3 regions of the Ruegeria sp. CF5 genome follow, and region 2 is predicted to be linked to each of the others. Evidence: riboswitches for the same ligand, from Rfam matches in the RefSeq annotation. Region 2 holds a riboswitch; each other region holds the start of a gene.
What was found. A riboswitch is a leader RNA that binds a small molecule or an ion and turns the genes downstream of it on or off. The one in region 2 is predicted to bind cobalamin.

Region 1: another riboswitch for cobalamin. It lies ahead of ACR0NW_RS23315 (hypothetical protein); the one in region 2 lies ahead of ACR0NW_RS09160 (DUF1636 family protein).
Region 3: another riboswitch for cobalamin. It lies ahead of ACR0NW_RS12620 (DUF1636 family protein); the one in region 2 lies ahead of ACR0NW_RS09160 (DUF1636 family protein).

The regions. Positions count from the first base shown of each region.
Region 1 covers NZ_JBQFRI010000018.1:8,735-13,294, forward strand. Annotated here, with positions in the region: gene ACR0NW_RS23305 (DNA polymerase III subunit gamma/tau) at 1-1,526, opposite strand, end outside; gene ACR0NW_RS23310 (protein-tyrosine phosphatase family protein) at 1,694-2,197, shown strand; gene ACR0NW_RS23315 (hypothetical protein) at 2,215-2,622, opposite strand; cobalamin riboswitch at 2,711-2,916, opposite strand; gene ACR0NW_RS23320 (TetR/AcrR family transcriptional regulator) at 2,934-3,497, opposite strand; gene ACR0NW_RS23325 (alpha/beta hydrolase family protein) at 3,583-4,440, shown strand; RNA gene ffs (signal recognition particle sRNA small type) at 4,513-4,560, opposite strand, start outside.
Region 2 covers NZ_JBQFRI010000002.1:582,732-587,291, reverse strand. Annotated here, with positions in the region: gene cobN (cobaltochelatase subunit CobN) at 1-107, opposite strand, end outside; gene cobW (cobalamin biosynthesis protein CobW) at 114-1,169, opposite strand; gene ACR0NW_RS09160 (DUF1636 family protein) at 1,166-1,546, opposite strand; cobalamin riboswitch at 1,641-1,861, opposite strand; gene ACR0NW_RS09155 (LysR substrate-binding domain-containing protein) at 1,934-2,818, opposite strand; gene ACR0NW_RS09150 (NAD(P)-dependent oxidoreductase) at 2,940-3,905, shown strand; gene ACR0NW_RS09145 (sterol desaturase family protein) at 4,334-4,560, opposite strand, start outside.
Region 3 covers NZ_JBQFRI010000004.1:277,565-282,124, forward strand. Annotated here, with positions in the region: gene ACR0NW_RS12605 (FecCD family ABC transporter permease) at 1-196, opposite strand, end outside; gene ACR0NW_RS12610 (ABC transporter substrate-binding protein) at 198-1,145, opposite strand; gene ACR0NW_RS12615 (ABC transporter ATP-binding protein) at 1,164-1,949, opposite strand; gene ACR0NW_RS12620 (DUF1636 family protein) at 1,946-2,302, opposite strand; cobalamin riboswitch at 2,405-2,612, opposite strand; gene ACR0NW_RS12625 (DUF6525 family protein) at 2,778-3,050, opposite strand; gene ACR0NW_RS12630 (DUF1826 domain-containing protein) at 3,047-3,682, opposite strand; gene ACR0NW_RS12635 (GTP-binding protein) at 3,679-4,560, opposite strand, start outside.

The sequences.
Region 1 (4,560 bases), on a different contig from region 2:
CTGTTCCCTGTCCAGCGCTGCAGGGATGAACCCAACCGTTGCGCCAGATCCGTCGGGGCCTGTTCGGTTGGCGTGAATTCGATCCGGCCCGGTTGGTATGATACCAGTCGCACACCACTTTCAACCTCGACCAGCAGTTTTACATCGCGGTTCGAGCGGATCAGTTCGACCACATGTTCAAAGGTCGGATAACGCGCAAGGGCTGCCTGCAGTTCCTGCGCCAGCGCGGCAGTTGGTGCACCTCCGCTTCCACGTGGTGGCGGCACGTGTGCAGGTGCTGCAACGACACCCGCATTTGTGACGGCGGCACTATTGCCGTTTACCGGGACGCCACCGCCCGGGCCGCCCGAAGGTGGAGGGGGCGTGTCCTGAAGACGCCGGATCAGTTCCTCGGGGCTGGGCAGGTCGGCCACATGCGTCAGACGGATAACCGCCATTTCCGCCGCCATCATCGCGTTAGGTGCGGCTGCCACCTCTTCCAGCGCCTTCAGCAGCATTTGCCACATCCGGGTCAGTACGCGCATCGGCAGAGCCTGCGCCATCTGCTGGCCACGGGCGCGCTCGTCCGGTGAAACGGTCGGGTCCTCGGCTGCGTCCGGCGTGATTTTGACCACTGATATCCAATGGGTGATTTCGGCCAGATCGCGCAGCACCGCCAGCGGGTCGGCCCCTTCGGCATATTGCGCGCCCAGTTCGGTCAGTGCCCCTGCCGCGTCGCCGCGCAGGATCATGTCTGTCAGGTCCAGTACGCGCCCTCTATCCGCCAGCCCCAGCATCGCGCGCACCTGATCGGCCGAGGTTTCCCCCGCCCCATGAGAAATCGCCTGATCCAGCAGCGATGTCGCGTCACGGGCGGAACCTTCCGCAGCACGGGTGATCAGGGCCAGCGCGTCTTCGGCGATCTCCGCGCTTTCGGCGCTGGCGATCTTGCGTAGCAGGCCAAGCATGTCCTCAGGCTCGATCCTGCGCAGATCAAAGCGCTGGCAGCGGGACAGCACCGTCACCGGAACCTTGCGAATCTCGGTGGTGGCGAAGATGAACTTTACATGCTCGGGTGGTTCCTCCAGCGTCTTGAGCAGCGCGTTGAAGGCGCTGGTCGACAGCATGTGCACTTCGTCGATGATGTAGATTTTATAGCGCGCGCTGGCGGCGCGGTAGCGGACAGAATCGATGATCTCGCGAATATCGTTGACGCCGGTGCGGCTGGCCGCGTCCATCTCCATGACATCGACATGGCGGCCTTCCATGATGGCGGTGCAATGTTCACATTTGCCACAGGGTTCTGTCGTTGGACCGCCTTCACCATCCGGGCCGATGCAGTTCATCCCCTTTGCGATGATCCGCGCGGTGGTGGTTTTGCCGGTGCCCCGAATACCGGTCATGATAAAAGCCTGCGCAATCCGGTCGGCTTCGAAGGCGTTTTTCAGTGTCCGCACCATCGCGTCTTGACCGACAAGATCGGCAAAGGTTTCGGGGCGGTATTTTCGGGCAAGGACCTGATAGGCCGTGGATGCGGTGTCGGTCATGTCTGCTCTGGCGGATTCGTACTGAAGCCGCAGCGTAGAGCCCCCCGCCGCCCGCGTCCACAGCAGGTCGTTGCGAAATTAATTTGGATAATGCCCGATGCGGGGTAAATTACAGCTGTGGGTAACCGGACGGCCATGACTGGCAGGGCCTGTTTGGGGGGAGTTAAATGTCTGAACTGGTGATATACGCCTTGCAGGTCGGCGGCGGAACGCTGGCCATTTCCCCGCTGCCGGGGCGTGGCGGAAGATATTCCGAAGATCTGAACACGATTGCCGACTGGCAGCCGGGTCTTGTGATCTCGATGACCACCGAAGTTGAGATGATTCAGGAGGGCGCGCGGCATTTTGGCACTGACATTCAAAGCCGCGCCAGCCGCTGGGTGCATCTCCCGGTCGAGGATTTCGGGGCGCCGCCTGCCGAAATTCGCGCGCGATGGCGTGACGTCAGCGCCTCTGCCCGGCAGGCGTTGTCGGGTGGCGGGCGCGTGCTGGTGCATTGCAAGGGCGGGTGCGGCCGCTCGGGCATGGTTGCCCTGCGATTGATGGTAGAGTGCGGCGAAACACCGGCAAAGGCGCTGAGCCGCCTGCGCGCCGTGCGCCCTTGTGCGGTCGAGACCGAAGGGCAGTTGGACTGGGCTACAAAGCCCGCGCAGGCGCACGCGCAGCACTGACAGTAACTTGCGGTAACCTAAGCCGAAGCGTGGGTCGGACCGCAGGTGACGGCGCTGGTTGTTCGGGGCGTCGCCTCAAGAATCGCGCAAGGTGGATTGGTGATCCAACCGGATGGCAGGGACGTTGATGCCGGGTTCAATAGGACATCCGCATAGCGGTCCAGCTGAGCGGTTTCTGTTGCTTCATCCACATCGCAGTACACGCGAATCCGGCTCCCATATGCGTGAAACCGCGCCGTACAGCCGCCAAGGCAATGTGCAAGTTCAGTGTTACCCTCGATCTCGAAGCCGTCCGAAGTCGCCCGGCGAGCCTGTGTGACGGCCCTGGTAAGAGTGTTTGCCATGTGCAACAGCGCCGGACAGGGTTCGCCGGTACGTTGGCAGACCGTGGCTGAAAGCACGTGTGTCTCGGTTTTCAAAATCATGATGCGCCCTCCGCGCTACGGATGGGGCGTTGATCAGGGGAAAGACGGCGCTGTGCGTCAAACCCATTACGGACACCCCGCCCGAATTCGAGTTACAGTTTCGATGGCAGGTCTCCTGACTTGCGGGTCATTGCTTTGCCGACCTTCCCGGCCATTCGGCCAGTGGCATTTCGGCATTGCTCTCCGCCTACAGTTGCGGGGGCAGTCGCGGCATTGGTTCAATTGAACCGCACCGTGTTCCCTTTTCATCCCGTCCGAAGATTCGGCACGGAAACCATCACGCAAGTGCTACCCGCACGGAAGCGCCCGGGTCAACGGAATTCGTCGAACCGCATCATCTTTGGAAGTCCGCGCAGTACGTCCGAATTCTGCCGGGCGCGCGCCAGTTGCCATCCCCCCTGCAGCAGGATGAACAGGGCATCTGCCTGAAGGTCGGGGTCTGGTACGTTCAGGCGCCTTGCGTGGTCTTTCACTTCGGTCATCCAGCCTTCGTACAGATGATAGGCGTGCTCGCGAAATTCAGTGTTCTCAGGCCCTTCGAACAGCGTTGCCGAGATGGGGCAGGTGTCCCAATGCCCTGATTTGTCGAAAAGTTTCGCGATCTTGTGGCACAGGGTCTCAACGCCCTCTCGAAAGTTCCCGGCGGGCTCAAACGAGGCTGCGATCAGGCGCAGCATGCCATCCGACGCCCATGTCGCGGCAGCAAGCGCCAGATCGGATTTTCCGTTCGGAAAGTGATGATAAAGCGAACCCTTGGGCGCATTCGCAGCCATAAGCAATTCGGACAAACCAACGCCGTGATAACCCGAACGCTGGAACAACTCGGCAGCGGTGCGGATCAGGCGATCTTTGGTCGGAAGCGGACGTTCGGTCATTTGAATTGCATATTGACGAGATTAGACCGATTGGTCCAGAACGAACTGAATGGACCGATTGGTCCAGTGATTGGCGGGGTTTGTGATGTTGGACAGCCAGAATTCGGTAATAGTCGAAGATTTCAGGTTTCCATCGGGCGGCGCGGAGCTGTCGGCCCGCCTGTATTCACCGGCTGCCGAACCTTCGGTGGTGGTCGTTCTTAACGGCGCGACGGGTGTACCCAGAGACTATTACAAGCATTTTGCCCGATGGCTGGCAGCGGAAAAGGGAATGGCCTGCCTGACCTATGACTACCGCGATTTCGGCCATTCGCAGACCGGCCCACTAAAGGCGTCCACGGTGACCATGGCAGACTGGGCCCTGATCGATATGCCCGCTGCACGAAACGAGATGCGGCGCAGGTTCCCGGACGCGAAACTGTGGGTCATAGGGCATTCTGTCGGCGGGATGCTTGGGCCGGTTCAACCCGGTATTGAAGAGATCGACCGGATGATCTGCGTCTGCTCGGGTCTGGTGCATCACAGTGATCATCCGTGGCCCTATCAGGGGCTGGCGAGGCTGTTTTGGTTTGGTCACGCTCCCCTGCTGGTTCGCTTGATGGGTTATCTTCCCGGGCGGATGATCGGGTTTGGCGCGGACTTGCCGCCGCTGGTCTATTGGCAGTGGCGGAAATGGTGCACCTCGCGGAAAAGCTATTTGCCCGAAGCGGGGCAGGGCCTGCCAGCAGCGGACTGGGGCCGTTCGGACGCTCAGGTAGATATGTTTGCCTTTACCGACGATCAGGTGATTCCGCCGAAATGTGTCTGGCGTCTGGCCGATGTCTATGGCCCCGCAGCGCAAAGGCACGAATTGAATCCGGGCGACTTCGGGCTTAAGGACGTTGGGCATCTGGGGGCATTCGCCCGCCGGAATGCAGCTGTCTGGCCAAAGTTGATGGCGTGAATCGTCGGCCACTGTTACGGGCACAAACCGACAGACCCGCGCGGTTCTTGCGATCACGATTTCAGCGGGAAAAGGTGAGAGGCTGGACATCGACCCAAGCGGGACTCGTTGTGGCTGCTT
Region 2 (4,560 bases):
TCGCTGTCCGAAAAGGACAGCACCACCAGATCCGCCGGGCTCTGGCTCAGATCGGTCGGGGTCTCGGTTTCTTCTAACCCGTGGCTTTCGCGGAAGACGACGTGCATGTGCGGTTACTCGGCGGCCTCGGCAATACCCACGAGGATATCGTGGATTTGGGCCTCTTTGATGTCGTCATGCTCGGCAATGACCACCAGACGCGAGCGACGCTCTTCACCGGGTTCCCACGGGCGGTCATACTGGTGACGCACGCGCGCGCCAACGGCCTGCACCAGCAGGCGCATCGGTTTACCCTGAACGGCGGCATAACCTTTGACGCGCAGGATGTTCAGCTCGTTGGCCAGACGTTCAATATTGGCGACCAGTTCCGCCGGGTCGGTCTGTTCCGGCAGTTCAACGATGATGCTTTCGAAATCGTCATGTTCATGGTCGTGATGACCGTCGTGATGCGACGGACGGGCGTCCATGTCATCCTCGGCGGCGGCCTCAAGTCCCAATACAACGCGCACGTCAACGGCACCTTCAGCCACCTCGACGACGGGCAGAGGGCGCGGGGCTTCGGCGGCGATGATCTCTTTGGCTTTGGCCACACCCTCGGATCCGGCCAGATCGGGTTTGGTCAGCAGGATGATGTCGGCACACGAAATCTGATCCTCGAACACTTCGGACAGCGGCGTTTCGTGGTCAATCGAGTCATCGGCCAAGCGCTGGGCATCCACAGCTTCGACATTCGGCGCGAAGCGACCGGCGGCCACGGCTTCGGCGTCAGCCAGAGCGATCACGCCGTCCACGGTGATTTTTGAGCGGATATCCGGCCAGTCGAATGCCTTCAGCAGCGGCTTGGGCAGCGCGAGGCCGGAGGTCTCGATCAGGATGTGGTCAGGGCGCGGTTCCAGCGCCATCAGCGCCTCAATGGTCGGGATGAAGTCATCGGCCACGGTGCAGCAGATGCAGCCGTTGGCCAATTCCATGATGTTTTCAGCCGGGCAATCCGGGATCGCGCAGGATTTCAGGATGTCGCCATCGACGCCGACATCGCCGAATTCGTTGACCACAACGGCCAGACGCTTGCCTTGCGGGTTCTGCATCAGGTGGCGCACCAGCGTGGTTTTGCCCGAGCCCAGAAAGCCGGTGATCACAGTGACGGGGAGTTTTTCGAGGTTGCTCATTTCAGGGCTCCAATCGGGGGAATGCGGGCCGCACAGTTTTTGCGGAAATGTTCAGGACGTTCGCGCCATTTTACCAGACCGTCTTCGGTCTCAAGATATTTGGTGGCGCCTTCGACGATGGTTTCGACGTGGTCGGTTTCGTTCAGGTTTTCGTAGACAAAGGTCCAGCGGGACGGGCCGCCGCGCAGCACGATCGAACAGCCCTGATCGCAGTTCGACAGACATTCCACTGCTTTCAGGTTTACTCCGTCCGGCAACTCGGCCTGTTCCAGCGCTTTGTGCAACAAGGTGCCGGGGCGCTGTGCGTCGTCCTCGATAGGCAGCCCACGACGGCACGTGGTGCAGACCAGCAGCTCGACTGGCGCGGTCTCGGTCATGTCTCTCATCCCCCCAAATCCTCTTCGCGGGGGACGGGGTTTCATGCGGGCCACGTATCGCGACATGGACCCGGCACCGGAACACCCCGCCCGGTTACATCTACGGCTGCTGGCAGGTCTCCCGGCTTGCGGATGTCAGAGGCCCGGTTTGTCTGGGTCCTCTGGCAGATGTCCCGCCTTCCCGGCCTTGCGGGCCAGTGGCTTTGGGCACCCTCTCCGGTCACGGTCGCGGGGGCGGCTGCGTTTGACGGAAAACCGCTGACGCATTCCCTTTTCATCCATTCAAAAATGGACACCAACGCATGCGACATGCGGCACGGGCAGGGGGCTTGTCAAGCGTACTGGCGCCCTTGTGACACGCCGCATCCGAAAAGCGACTTGAGGCAGTCAGTCAGCGTCATAGGTTGCCAAACGCTCCTGCAACCATGCCTCAAACAGCCGCGCAGGAGTGGATGGCTGCGACCCCGTTGTCGCGCGGATCAGGTAATGCGACTGGGCAAATGGAATCGGCGGCCCCACCAACTGCAGCGGTGCGCCCTGCGCGATGGCGTTGCGGGCAAACCGGGTTAGAACGGTGGCATACCCAGCGCCTGCCATCACCAGTTGCAGCGCGGCCACCGTCGTGTCCACAGAATGACGGGCCGAATTCTCGGCAACGGCGAGGCCATTGGGTTCGAAATATCTAGCCCAATTGTCTTCATATCCCAGAATATGAACCAGAGGTCCGTTTCGCAGGTCTTTGAGCCCGGGGATCGGGTCACCAGCACGACAGACAGGCACAATGGTTTCAGAGCAGAGCTTTTCGGCGATCACACCGGGCCAGTCGCCATATCCCAGCCGAATTTCTACATCCACGTCCCCCGGAGCAACGCTGTCATTCCAAATATGGGACACAAGGCGCACGGGAATATCAGGGAACTGGCGACAGAACTCAGGCAACTCGGCTGCAATCCAATAGGTGGCGGTTGAAATGGCCGCCCTGATGGTCAGGCTTTGCCGGGTCGCCGGTCCAAACAGACTGTTGGTACTCAGAGCGATGTCGGACAGCGCCCGCCGGACAGTCAGCGCATAGGACTGTCCCAGTTCGGTCAGGTCTAGTCGGCGAGCATTGCGAGTGAACAGTTTTTCCCCAAGTTCAGCCTCAAGTGACCTTATGTGCAGCGAAACCGCTGTTTGTGTCAGGCCCAGTTCCTGCGCTGCGACAGTAAAGTTCTGATGGCGCGCGGCAGATTCGAAACTGCGCAGCCAGGCTGGATTTGGGAGGCGGTCCATTTATCACCAAAATTTTTTTATGATTGTGACCGTTATTATTCGTTTCTGTTGCTCTTATCCAGCATTGATAATCCGCGTGTGAATCGCGAATGCGCAATTGGCCAATCTGGGAGGAATAGGCATGAAAGTTGGCTTCATAGGTTTGGGAAACGTGGGCGGCAAGCTTTCGGGTTCGCTGTTGCGCAATGGGGTCGATCTGACCGTTCATGATCTGAACAGGGATCTGGTCGACGAATTTGTTGCTCGTGGCGCGAAAGCGGCGGACAATCCAGCGCAGTTGATGCGCGACTGTGATGCGGTCATAACCTGTCTGCCGTCGCCTTCGGCTTCGGACGCGGTGATGCAACAGATGTTGCCCGAGGTGAAAGAAGGCAAGATCTGGATGGAGATGTCCACCACGGATGAGGCCGAAGCGAAACGCCTAGGCGCCATGGTTATCGAGCGCGGCGGTGCGGCAGTGGATTGCCCGGTCTCGGGGGGGTGCCATCGGGCGGCGACCGGCAATATCTCGATATTCGCAGGCTGTGATCGCGCGACGTTCGAACAAATTTTGCCATTTCTGACCACGATGGGCCGCCGTATCCTGCATACCGGCGATCTGGGCTCTGCTTCCGTCCTTAAGGTTTTGACCAACTATCTGGCGACCGCCAACCTGATCACCTGCGCCGAGGCGCTGGTCACTGCAAAAGCGGCCGGCATGGACCTGAACACAACCTATGAAGCCATCAAAATTTCGTCTGGCACCTCGTTTGTGCATGAAACCGAAAGCCAGGTGATCCTGAACGGCTCGCGCGATATCTCATTCACCATGGATCTGGTTAAAAAGGATATCGGTCTGTTTCAGGAAGTAGCGGACCGGACCGGTGTTCCGCTGGAGATGAACCCGGTGATGATCAAGATTATCGAAGACGGCATCGCCCGGTACGGTGATCGCGAACTGTCTCCGAACATCATCCGCCGTCTCGAGGATGCAACGGGTATCGACGTCCGCGCCCCCGGATTTCCAACCGAAATGCTGGATGATGAACCGGAAGAGGCGGGATACGAAGTGATCCCGCAAGGCAAGGAGTTGAAAGCGGCAGAGTAATCCGCAAGTAAGTTCAGGTGCGGGCAGCCTGTGGAACAGACTGCCCGTAGAATTGTTCTTGCTGGTTCACGTCTTATGTTAGTGTTCTGTACAACAGGACGCTGCCAAAGCGTGGAGGATGCCATGGCCTGCTCTCGAACTATAATTGCCCTGGTCGTTGTGTGCATTTTGGCCGGGTGCGAAACCGGGACGGGGCCGATCGGATCATCCGACGTTTCGCGCGCTGACTACGAGCGTCACAAGGCCAATCGCCAATCCTATATGTATCAGGGCTTGTAATAAACAGTCCGCAGCGGCTTTACCTGAGCAGCTAGTGGTGAGCAGCTTATCCCAACATCAGCTTTGAACGGAACGTGCATTCAGTGGCCGATGGGCCGCTTTCTGTGTTCGCTCCGCCGACCTATTTATTCGGCGGCAGATTGTGTTGGTTACCTGTCCTCGGTCTTGAACCGCCCAGAGCCGCCATCGGATGAAACAACCAGCGACAGGTCAGTCGGACTTGATGCTTCCTCGGGGGGCTTGCTCTCCTTCGGACGCATGTGCTTGGGCGGAAACACAAACACATTGCGCCAGCCGCTTTTGAACAAAGCGTAGGCGTTCTTGAACGGGCGAAAGTACAAGGCTCGGGGGCTGTTCCAGGTGCCGTCTTCTCCAT
Region 3 (4,560 bases), on a different contig from region 2:
ATGCGCGCGGCAGGCGCAGGTCAAATACGATCCGGTGCAGCGGCGACATATCCCCATCGCTTAGCCCCGTTCCAAGCAGAACGGCGGTGATTGTGTCGTAGACCGGAATGGACGTGGTGCCGTAAATGGTTGAAATCAGCAAGAGGGCGGCCAAAACGACCGCCCCCAGCACAAGTGTCAGACCGGATCGGCCCATATCAGTTGAGACCCGGATGCATGGCCTGTGCCATTTTCGAGATCGCTTTGATGTTCGCCGGTCCGGGGGTCAGCTCTTCGTACCGTAGGCCAATCCAGCGCTCGCTCTTCACGGCGTCGGTCTGGGACATCACCGGATGTTCCTGAAGAAACTTGAACGTGTCCGCAGCCCCGTTTCCAGTTTGATAATCCAGCAGCACCAGAAATTCCGGGTTCGCGGCGGCCACCGCCTCCCACGAGGTACGGCCCCAGCTGGTGTCCATGTCATGCGTGACATTCTGACCACCAGCGGCGGTGATCATCGCGTCCGGGATGGCGAATTTGCCCGCGGTAAAGGGCGCATCCGCAGGGCCATCCAGCAGGAAGACGCGCGGTTTGGGCAGGTCTGCGGTCTGGGCTTCAAGCGCGTTCAGCTCTTCCTTCCAGCCTGTGACCAACGCCTCAGCCTTGTCCTCGACCTGCATGACCTTGCCCAGCCGCAGAACGTCGTTGAACAGCAGGCCCATGCTGGCCTCGGGACGGTCCTTGTCCAGATGCACGCAACTTTCGGTCAGGATCATGGTCTTGATGCCAAAGGGCTCCAGCGTGTCCGGCGTGACGTCGCCGCCCGGCTTCATGCCGTAATACCAGCCAGCAAAAAACAGGTCAGGTTCGACCGCAACAAGGTTTTCGACTGTTGGGTATTTCGGCGCCAGTTCCGGGATATCACCGCGCAACTTGTCGAATTCCGGGCTGGTCTTGTACCAGCCGGTGATGCCGGTCAGGCCGACGATCTTCTCCTGCAGACCCAGCGCAAAGGCCATGTCGGTCATGTTCATGTCATGTACGACCAGCCGTTCGGGCTGAGTTTCGAACACCAGCGGCTCACCACAGTTGTCGACGCTGACCTCCTGCGCGGACGCGGCGCCTGCCATGGCTGTGACCAGCGCCACGGACCAGATGTGTTTCATTCGGGAATGCTCCTTGGTTTAGGTTGAGACTGTTGTTCTTCGGATATCCAGCGCCGGGATGATGCGGCCTTCGTGGTGAAAGCACAGGTAATCGACGCCAAACGTGTCGCGGACCCGTTCCGGGGTCAGTACATCGGCCACGGGGCCAATTCCCGTAAGCCGCGTGGATTTCATCAGCGCCACATGGGTGGCGAATTCGGGGATCATCACCAGATCGTGGACGATCATCACCACCGTGATGCCCAGTTCGGCGACCAGCGACAGCATCCTCCCCTTGGCATCCGGGTCCAGATGGTTGGTGGGTTCGTCCAGAAACAGCAGTGAAGGATTCTGTGCCAAAGCCCGCGCTATATGGGCGCGTTGCCGCTCGCCCCCGGACAGCATTGCCATTCGTTTGTCTGCCAATGCATTCAGGCCGGTCAGGTTCAGTACCCTGTCCAGTTCTTCAGCGTGTTCTGCAGCCGAACGGTCGGCCCGGATCGGAATCTGACCCATCGCGACGTAATCCCGTAACAAAAGCCTGCCATCGGGAAGCTCTTGCTGACTGACAACGGCGATCATCCGGGCCCGGTCTTTGGCAGGCATCTGTTTCAGGCTGCGCCCCTTGACCAGAACGTCGCCCAGCACGATCTCAGCCGTCCCGCACAGCAGGTTCAAAAGCGTTGTTTTGCCAGCTCCATTCGGACCGGCAATTGCCAGTATCGCGCCCTCGTCCAACTCAAACGAGGCGTCCTGCAGCAGGACATCACCATTGAGCGCATAGTATTCGAGGTCCCGCGCAACCAGAAAGGTCGAGGTCGTCATGATGGCTCCTCCAATTGGATCCCAGGCAAGCGTGAAAGCGTTTTTGTAAAAAGTGGACCCGGCCGGTCGGAGGCATTGGTCCAGCCATCCGGGCTGTGGTGGTATTGCTGCGCAAATTTGGCCAGCGCTTCGATGTCATCCTCGCTTTCAATGTCACCGAACAGATACTGAGCTTTACCGACGGCCTGAAATCCGACAGTTGTTGGCTGCGCGCAACCGGCCATACAGGCAACTGTGCGGATAGCGAATCCCGTGGGCAGCTTACCGGTCAGCGTATTGCGCATGGCCCCAACAGACAGTGCGCCGCGACAGGTCGAGCAGATCAGAAGGAAATGGTCAGGTGTTTCCGGCATTGTCCGCTCCGCTTAAAGCCAAGCGCGGACAGAAGGTGCCGATCATGTAAACACGTGTCAGACGTGCCATCAAAGCCTCCTTCCAGGACGCCCCGCCCCGGGTTGGTTAAACATGCGATGGCAGGTCTCCTGACTTGCGGATCGTCGCTTGGCCATCCTTCCCGGCCCTATTGGCCAGTGGTTGTTTGGCGTCGCTCACCGCTTACAGTTGCGGGGGCAGTTACGGACTTGGCACCGACAGGCGGACCGCACCGTATTCCCTTTTCATCCCCTGGGCGTACCATGGGGAACCATCTGTACCCTGATTGTCTTAGACCGGATGCCTTGTCAATCGGGACCTGAGTCAAAACCTATCAATTGCATCTTTTGCGTTCGGCGTCGTCAAACCGGTTCCATGAAAGCCATCGATCGAGCGGTGCCAAAAGCCGCATGTTTAACAACAACAGGCCGTGATGAATGAGACATGAGTTCTCCTTCACGTTCGGGACATGAGTTTGAAAACGGTGGATTGCCGGTCACGGGCAAGCGTTCTGGCTTCGGCTTCGCTTAGGGACCGAAGTGTTTCCTCCGCCGTGAGACCGCGGGCCCGCGACTTTGACCAAATGCGTCGCGCGGATGTGGGGGACCATGGCAAGGCTGCTTCGGACAACCAACGCCTCAACGGCGCCGGCAAGCCGTCAAATGCAGCCATTGGATCATCGGAACGCCGCTTGCGTCGTAGACTGCATTGCCCGAGATTCCGGCTCATGCTTCGTCGTCCGGGTCGAACACGGGGTCCAGCACCAGTACAAGCCGGGTCTGACCTGTACCCTCAATTGGCGGCGAGCGATGCAACAGCCCTGACGATGGCTGTTCGGGCCACAGCGTCCCCCGCAAGAGAATTGGAGCACCGGTTTCAACCGTGAACACATGTGCTGGATCCGTTCCATCCTGCGAAATACCGTACTGTGTTCCGGTACCGCGATAAGTGCAAACCAACCGCGCGGTAATCGCATCGATATGAAATCTACGACAGGCGTTGGTGGTTACAACATCCAACCGCAGTCGCAGGTACCTTGCATTCAACAGGTCCGAGAACATGTCAGCGAGGGACACGATATCATCCTGCAACCACTCTCTTTCAGGAGTGTCAGGCAAACCAGACAAGTCGCAGAGGTTCGCCAGGGCATCCCTGACCGCGTTCGACGGCAAAATGACCCGTCCGCGTGGCAGAACCTCTGGATCAAGCCTGTTCAGCCAGCTTTGGACGTCAGCAGGTGCTTGCCTCCGCCAAATCGCAGCAGCGCATCCGGGTTGAAGAAACGTGGCGAATGACGATGGGTTTTCCGCGACCGCGACGCCAATGGCCGCGTCTTTTTCCAGCGTTTCGGCAAAGTTCATGCGGCATCCTCCACCCGTCGCCAGATTGGAAACGGGTCCGGATAGTCGGGCAATGTGTCGGGCCCCATGGCTGCAGCTGCAGGAACAAGACAGGCATCCAACCGCGCCTTCAAAACCGGCCAGTCAATGCCCGCTCCGATGAAGACGATTTCCTGACGACGATCACCCCAGGGTTCTTGCCAGTGGGCCTGCATGTAGGCTTTCGCACTGTCATGTGTAGGGCGCCGCTCCTCCGGTACCGACGCCCACCAGGTGCCCAGCGGTTTTACACTGGACAGCGCCCCGGCCAGCGAAAACTCAGCTACCCAGTCGGGTCGTGTCGAGATCCAAAAGTGCCCCTTGGCCCGGATCACCCCTGGCAGATCGCCGTTGAGGACTTTCAAAATGCGCTCGGGAACAAACGGAAGCCGTGCCCGGTATACATATGAGGTGACGCCATATTCCTCGGTCTCTGGCACATGATCGGCAAAACCGTACAGCTCCTTGGCCCACATCGGATGCTCATGAGCTTGTTCAAAATCAAAGAGGCCGGTGTCGAGAATTTTCTCGGCGGCGACTAAGGAGTGATTTGTCTCGATGATCTCGGCATCCGCATTCAGGCTGCGGATGATCTTGCGCGCTGCGTCGACCTTATCCGCCCCCGCATCGTTGACTTTGTTCAAAACCACCACATCAGCGAATTCGATTTGATCCGTGAGCAGATGGACGAGTGTGCGTTCGTCTTCCTCGCCCATCGTTTCGCCCCGATCCCGCAGGAAATCATGAGAGGAATAGTCGTTAAGGAGATTTACCGCATCAACAACTGTCACCATCGTGTCCAGCCGTGCCACGTCAGACAAACTGTTGCCGAACTCATCGCGAAAGTCGAACGTTGCGGC